Serinibacter salmoneus: one gene and its partner. The protein of the gene in region 2 binds, or shares a complex with, the protein of the main gene of each other region. Links are inferred from orthologs where the notes say so. Each region holds a gene or a part of one and is shown on either strand. Other genes may lie near its edges.

Region 1 (2,961 bases), 1.5 Mb from region 2 along the record:
TGTAGGCGATATCAGCCAGGTAGAGGTCGAGATGTCCAGCGGCGATGTGTCGAGCGAAGTTCCGGTCGCCCGCTCTTGCCGCGCCCTGTATGAAGGCCACAAGGGCCTGCAGGCGCGGGACGACCGTCTCTACCGCCGCGGCCCGCAGGTCCTGGGAGGCGCCGTAGGCGTCCAGGAACTGCCGCGCGCGGTCGGCCTGCGCTGCGATGTCACCGAACCCGTCTGTGTTTCCCGGCCGAGTGAGCGGCGCGAAGCGGTACAGCGCGTACGCGAGATCCCAGGCGCGGGGGCCCGGCCGGGCCAGGTCGAAGTCGATGATCGCCACCGCGATACCGTCGCGGAAGACGCAGTTGTACGGAGCGAAGTCGGAGTGGCAAATGACCTCGACGGGCTCGAGCGCCGGGAGCTGCCAACCTTCGGGTAGCTGAGCGACGCCGCAGGCGGAAGCGTCGTGGTACGCACGGAGAAGTCGACCCGCAGACAGGAGAGCGGCTTCGCTCCGCACTTCCTCGGTGAGCGGGTAGTTACCCACGGTTCCGGGTACGAAGTCGAGAACCTCGCGTCCCTTCTCGTCCACCCCGTGCACCGCGGGTGCGCCGTCGAAGCCTGCTCGGGGCAACTGGTTCAGCAGCGCGTGCACGGCGGGAGTCCACAGGTGAAGCGGGCGCCGCACCGTGTTGCCGACGCGGGTCACGAGGTTGACCCCGCCCCCGTTGAGAGGCTCCTCGGCAGGCTCCGGTGTCGTGCAGCCTGACTGACTTTCTGGCTTCTCGTTCAGGGACATATTCCGACTACCGGTCGACCAACTGCGCGGGTGCGGACCCGAGCCCTACCAGCTGCCGCCTGCCGAGCTCTCCGGCGCCATGTCGACGAAGCGCGCGTAGTGGCCCTGGAAGGCCACGGTGATGTTGTCGGTCGGGCCATTACGGTGCTTGGCCACGATGAAGTCCGCCTCGCCCTTGCGGACCTCCTTGTCGTAGGCCTCGTCGCGGTGCAGCAGGATCACCATGTCAGCATCCTGTTCGATCGAGCCGGATTCGCGAAGGTCGCTGATCTGCGGGCGCTTGTCGGTGCGCTGCTCGGCGCCACGGTTCAGCTGCGAGACGGCGATCACCGGCACCTCGAGCTCCTTCGCGAGGAGCTTGATCGCGCGGGAGAACTCCGAGACCTCCTGCTGGCGGGACTCCACACGCTTGCCGGAACTCATCAACTGCAGGTAGTCGATCACCACGAGCTTGAGGTCGTGGCGCTGCTTGAGGCGCCGGCACTTGGCGCGGATCTCCATGAGCGACATGTTCGGAGAGTCGTCGATGAACAGCGGCGCCTCGGAGATGGCGCTGACCGTGCCGGCGAGCTTGTTCCAGTCCCGATCCTCCATCGGCCCCTGCCGCAGGCGCTGCAGCGGCACCTGCGCCTCGGCGGCGAGCATACGCATGACGATCTCATTGGCGCTCATCTCCAGGGAGAAGACCGCCGAGGTCATGTTGTGGTGGATGGAGGCGGAGCGCACCACGTCCAGCGCCATCGTGGACTTCCCCATCGCGGGGCGCGCGGCCACCACGATCATCTGCCCGGGGTGCAGGCCGTTGGTGAGCCTGTCCATCTCGGAGAACCCGGTGGGCACGCCCACGAACTCGCCATCCCGGGAGACGGCGGCCTGGATCTCGTCCATCGCGCCGACGATGATGTCCTTCAGCGGCTTGTAGTCCTCACTGGTGCGCCGCTCAGTCACCGCGTAGATCTCCGACTGCGCGGAGTTCACCAGGTCGTCCACGTCACCGCCGTCGGTGGCGTAACCGAGCTGGGCGATGCGGGTTCCCGCTTCCACGAGCTTGCGCAGCACGGCGCGCTCGCGCACGATCCCCGCGTAGTAGCCGGCGTTCGCGGCCGTGGGCACCGAGGAGATCAACGTGTGCAGGTAGCCGTGCCCGCCCACCCGGCCGATCTCGCCGCGCTTGCCGAGCTCGTCGGCCACCGCGATTACGTCGGTCGGCTGACCGCGCCCATACAGGTCCACCACGGCGTCGAAGACCATCTCGTGCGCCGGGCGGTAGAAGTCGTTGCCGCGGATCACCTCGACCACATCGGCGATCGCGTCCTTGGACAGCATCATCCCGCCGAGCACGCTCTGCTCGGCCGCGACGTCATGCGGCGGGGTGCGCTCGGACATCCCGGACCGCTGGTCCTCGACCTCGCTCGTTGCCGTCACCGTGAGCCTCCCGACCCCTCGTCGTCTCCGCCGCCTGCATGCCGCCAGCACCGCCGCCTGCACCGCCTGGTGATACGTCATCACGGAGGTCCGACATCCTGCCCCCCGCTGATCAAGTCGGCATCGGGCACCGCCGGGCACACCGCGTGCGTGGCGCCCCGCGTGCGTGCAGCACCGCGTCACGGTAGCCGCCGCATGAGCGCCCGTGCACCGCGGTGCGTGCCGCCTGATCGGGTTGACATCCGGCCCCACGTCTGCGGGTGTGCACAGTCTGTGGACAACCTGGGGACAACTCCGGGTGATACATGTGGACGACACACAGGCCGAACTCACAGGGCTGTGGATCGCCTGTGGACAGCGGCCGAGGATCGTTGGAATTGCAACGATCATGGCTGTGGGGATAACCACAGGTGCCGACGCGCGCCAAATCCACCGCCGCGACACGCCGATCCACAGGGGACGCCCGGCTGTCAACACGTCCTGGACGCCCGCCCCGCCCCAGGAGTCCCCGCGGGCCTCGACCGCGTCGCCCGCGTGGCGGCGTCAGCCCCTCGTGTCACAGTGTCGGCATGACGAGTTCGCCGCCCACCCGCACCCTGGACCGGCAGATCGTCGCACTCGCCCTACCGGCCCTCGGCGCACTGATCGCCGAGCCGCTGTTCGTGCTGATCGACTCCGCCCTCGTGGGGCACCTCGGCACCGATCAGCTCGCGGGCCTCACCCTGGCCTCCACCCTGCTGACCACCGCGGTG
Region 2 (4,591 bases):
CGGACCCGCGCGCGGCGCACAGTGGAGGGAGCCGACCGTCCAGGAGAGGACCCCGCCATGACCGATATGCGCACCCGATTCGCCACCCAGCCGGGCTTCATCGCCGCCCTGGACCAGAGCGGGGGCAGCACGCCCAAGGCGCTCGCGCTGTACGGGGTGACGCCCGAGGAGTACGACGGCGAGGAGGAGATGTTCGACCTCATCCACGCCGAGCGCACCCGGATCATCACCAGCGCGGCGTTCACCAGCGAGCACATCCTCGCGGCGATCCTGTTTGCCGGCACGCTGGAGCGCACCATCGAGGGTGTCCCGGTGGCTCGCTACCTCACCGACACCAAGGGAATCATCCCGATCCTCAAGATCGACAAGGGCCTGGCGGAGCAGGCCGACGGCGTGCAGGTCATGAAGGACATCCCCGGGCTCGACGACGTGCTCCGCGAGGCCGCCGCGCAGGGGGTGTTCGGCACCAAGGAGCGCTCGGTCATCCACGAGGCGAACCCGGGCGGGATCGCGGCCGTGGTCGCCCAGCAGTTCCAGGTGGCCGAGCAGGTGCTCGCCGCCGGGCTGGTGCCGATCATCGAACCCGAGGTCAGCATCTCGGCGCCGGACAAGGCCGAGGCGGAGGCGATCCTCAAGGCACGCATCACCGAACACCTGGACGCCCTCGGCGACACCCAGGTCGCGCTGAAGCTCACGATCCCGAGCGTGGACGGGTTCTACGCCGACCTCATCGCCCACCCCAAGGTGGCCCGGGTCGTCGCCCTCTCGGGTGGGTACGACCAGGCGGAGGCCTGCGCCCGGCTCGCGCGCAACCCCGGTCTCATCGCGAGTTTCAGCCGCGCCCTCCTGGAGGGCCTGACGGCGCAGCAGAGCGAGGCGGAGTTCGACGCCACCCTGGCGGCCTCGATCGAGGCGATCTACCGCGCGTCCATCGCCTGAACGCCTCGACGCCTGGGTACCTCGGCGCCCGCCCACTCGCCGAGCGATGGGTTGCGCACGATTCCCGCGCGCTACCTCTGCGCAACAGCACGCTCGACGAAGACGGTCCCTGCACAAGCGCACGCTCGGCGACGACAGCCCCGCGCAACAGCACGCTCGACGAACGGGCACCCCCGTGCCCGGGTAGCCCGGCGCCCGAGTAAGCCTGCGCAGCCCACCCGCCGAACGATGGGTTGCGCAGGGCTCGGGCGCGCTACCTCTGCGCAACAGCACGCTCGACGAACGGGCACCCCCGTGCCCGGGTAGCCCGGCGCCCGAGTAAGCCTGCGCAGCCCACTCGCCGAACGATGGGTTGCGCAGGGCTCGGGCGCGCTACCTCTGCGCAACAGCACGCTCGACGAACGGGCACCCCCGTGCCCGGGTAGCCCGGCGCCCGAGTAAGCCTGCGCAGCCCACTCGCCGAGCGATGGGTTGCGCACGATTCCCGCGCGCTACCTCTGCGCAACAGCACGCTCGACGAACGGGGTAGGCGGGAGGACGACGGGGTGGGGATGCTACGAGGCGGCGAGGCGGTGCCGCTCCCCCTCGAGGGTCTGCAGCTCCCCGAGCAACGCACGCGGGTCGTCCGCCGGGTCGGACTGGTTCAGCCGCGCGCGCAGATCCGCGATCCGGCGGGTGAGCCCCAGCCGGCGCAGCCCCACGATCACGCCCAGGGCATAGGAGTCCAGATTCGCCTCCTCGGTGGGCAGCGTCGCCACCGTCATCTCGCGCACCAGCGTGCCCAACTCCTCCGGCAGGCCCGCCAGCACCTCGGTGAGCCACGCCGTCGCGCTCTGCCCTGAACCGCCCTGCCCTGAACCGCCCTGGGCTGGCCCACCCGGCCCCGGCGAGGCCGCCGCCACGCCACCGGCGGCACGGATCGCGTCATGGATGGCGCGGTGGGTGAGGGTGCCGAAGGCGAGCGGATCGAGCGCGTCGAACCCGGCCGCGGCGGACTGCGCGGGGAACTGCAGCGCGACCTCGAGCACCTGGCGCTCCAGGCGGGCCACCGGGTCGTCCGGGATCGGGGTGGGTCGACGGCGTCGCGGCGCACCGTCGCCGTCCTCCTGCGGCGGCGGTTCCTCCGCATAACGGCGGCGGGAGCGGGACTCCTGCCCCACCCGGGCGCGCACGTCGCCGGGGTCCATGCCCAGCCACCCGGCGAGCTGACGGGCGTACTCCGAGCGCAGCGCGTAGTCGCGGATCGTGGCGACCACGGGCGCGGCGAGGTCCAGGCCCGTGACCCGGCCCTCCGCCGTCGTGAGGTTCACCTGGGCGAGCGCCGAGCGGATCGCGAAGGCGAACATCGGGCTCTTCTTCTCCAGCATGCGCGCGAGTGCTGCATCACCCTGCTGCACCCGCACGTCGCACGGGTCCAGTCCCTCCTCGGAGATCGCCACGAAGGTCTGCGCGGCGAACGCCTGGTCCTCCCCGAAGGCCCGCATCGCGGCCTTGCGGCCCGCTTCGTCGCCGTCGAAGGTGAACACCACCTCGCCGCCGATCGTGCGGCCCGAGGAGAGCATCACGCCGCTCGCGCCGGTGGCGGAGTCGCCCAGCAGTCGGCGCACCACACGCACGTGATCACTGCCGAAGGCCGTACCGCAGGTGGCCACCGCCGTGGTGATCCCGGCCAGGTGACAGGCCATCACGTCGGTGTACCCCTCGACCACCACGACCTGACGGTTGCTCGCGATCGCCTTCTTCGCCAGGTCGATCCCGTACAGCACCTGGGCCTTGTGGTAGATCGGGCTCTCGGGGGTGTTGAGGTACTTCGGGCCGGGATCGTCGTCGTAGAGCTTGCGCGCGCCGAACCCGATGACGTCGCCCGCGACGTCCCGGATCGGCCACATCAGCCGGCCGCGGAAGCGGTCGTAGTAGCCGCGGTTGCCCTGGGAGACCAGGCCACCCGCCGCGAGTTCGGCCTGCGTGAACCCACGTGAGGACAGGTGCCGCATCAGGTTGTCCCAGCCCTTCGGCGCGTACCCGACGCCGAACGTGGTGGCGGCCGAACGGTCGAAGCCCCGCTCGGCGAGGAACTCACGCGCCTTGCTCGCCTCGGGGGTGAGCAGCTGCTGGCTGTAGAACTCCGCTGCCGCGCGGTGTGCCTCCACCAGCCGCTGGCGGCGACCCGGTTCCTCGCGGGGGCGGCTGACGGCGCCGCCGTCGTCCTCGTAGGCGAGCTGCACGTTGTAGACGCCCGCGAGCCGCTCGACGGCCTCCACGAACGGCAGGTGGTCGATGCGCTGGACGAAGGAGATGACGTCGCCACCCTCGCCGCAGCCGAAGCAGTGCCACAGGCCCATCTGCGGGCGCACATGGAAGGAGGGTGTGCGCTCGTCGTGGAACGGGCACAGTCCCTTCATCGACCCCACACCGGCGGGCTTGAGGCTGACCTGCTCGCCGACGACCTCCTCGATGCGGCTCGCCTCGCGCACCTGCGCGATCGAATCGCGGGTCAGTCGGGCAGCCATGCGCTCAGTGTAGGTCGCGGGCGCGAACGGCGAGGTCCTCCTGGCGCACCGCTGTGGAGAGGTGCCTCACCCGGGCAGCGACCACTCCCACCCCTCGGCGCCACCCGGCTGATAGGCCACCGAGGCAGCGTCCAGGGCGTCCAGCACGACCAGTCCGCGGTAGGACTCACCGGGGCCGATGAACGGCGGGAGCAGGTCGCTGTCCTCATAGCAGGACCAGGCGCTCGCCGAGGCCGAATCGGCCATCGGCGCACCCTCGGGGTCGTACGGCACGAATGCGTCCGCACCGAGTGGGAGGAGGATGTCCGCGGTCGCGACGTCCGCGAGGGACCCCTCGATCTCGGCGTCCATCTCCGCGCTGACGTCGAGCACGAGGAAGGCACCGGACTCGGGTGTGATGTCGCTGCCGAGACGACCGGGGCAGGAGGCGACTGCGGTGGCCTCGTGGAGCGTGATCTGGAACGCGGCGGACCCTGCGCCCGAGGCATCAAGCAGCATGGCGGACTCCCCGATCCGCTTGACCACGTTTCCTGCGGCGCTCGTGGGCAGCGGCGCGCCGGGTTCACGCTCGAGGTCCCCGGACACTCCTGTTGACTGGCTCTCCTCAGCGGCTGCCGGGTCCCCCAGGCTCGCGGGTGCGCTCACCTGCGCGCTCGCGGGCGGGCCGAGGTCGGGTCCGCTCGTGTTGTCCGCAATCGCGAGGCCGACGGCTCCGGTGAGGACGAATGCCCCCACCGTCCCGATCACGACTCGACGCGTCCGGCGTCTACCGGCGTCAACGCTCATGGCATCGCTCCTCATCAGCCGCGCACCCAGTCCCCGGACGAGATGGCGTAGCCGCCCTGACGCAGCCAGGTCTGGGTCCGCGGGCCTGCCAGGTAGATCCAGGCGCTCACCCCCGACGCCGTGTCTCGGCGTACCCGCACGTACATCTGGTTGGTGGCCGGCTGGCTCGGGTCGTAGCGCTCCAGCCTGTCCACGCGGTCGATCGTCGCAGCCGCTGTCGCCGGGTGCAGGTACTTCACCTCCGCAACGACCGAATGGTGCGCGGAGTCGTCCATCGCATACGGGAAGGTCCGATCTCGATGTCCCCACAGACTCAGTGACGGCATCCGTTCGGTGACGGACGTGGAGAAGGTCCC

What was found. The genes of interacting proteins can lie anywhere in the genome.
Region 1: the proteins of dnaG (region 2) and dnaB are in contact, whole or in part, in a crystal structure (PDB 2R6A), measured with the Geobacillus stearothermophilus proteins. The link is inferred for Serinibacter salmoneus from one-to-one orthologs. Residues at the interface, in WP_049624496.1 of Geobacillus stearothermophilus: Lys456, Leu457, Leu458, Pro459, Ala460, Asn463, Ala464, Leu467, Leu535, Leu536, Ile537, Ala538, Gln544, Glu545, Asp548, Tyr549, His552; in WP_033016901.1 of Geobacillus stearothermophilus: Ser13, Glu15, Ala16, Gln18, Glu91, Leu92, Asp94, Ala95, Val96, Pro97, Thr98, Ala99, Ala100, Asn101, Tyr104, Tyr105, Ile108.

The regions. Positions count from the first base shown.
Region 1 is NZ_PDJD01000001.1:3,109,784-3,112,744, reverse strand. It holds dnaB (replicative DNA helicase), read right to left. Parts: upstream 2,171-2,961; coding sequence 830-2,170; downstream 1-829. Other genes in the region: ATL40_RS13850 (MATE family efflux transporter), read left to right, coding at 2,779-2,961; ATL40_RS13860 (phosphotransferase), read right to left, coding at 1-784. UniProt on the Escherichia coli protein: The main replicative DNA helicase, it participates in initiation and elongation during chromosome replication. Travels ahead of the DNA replisome, separating dsDNA into templates for DNA synthesis.
Region 2 is NZ_PDJD01000001.1:1,632,846-1,637,436, forward strand. Bases 972-3,846 are described here. They hold dnaG (DNA primase), read right to left. Parts: upstream 3,450-3,846; coding sequence 1,494-3,449; downstream 972-1,493. Other genes in these bases: ATL40_RS07310 (hypothetical protein), read right to left, coding at 3,516-3,846. In the rest of the region: ATL40_RS07300 (fructose bisphosphate aldolase), read left to right, coding at 58-939; more of ATL40_RS07310, read right to left, coding at 3,847-4,235; ATL40_RS07315 (gamma-glutamylcyclotransferase family protein), read right to left, coding at 4,250-4,591. UniProt on the Escherichia coli protein: RNA polymerase that catalyzes the synthesis of short RNA molecules used as primers for DNA polymerase during DNA replication.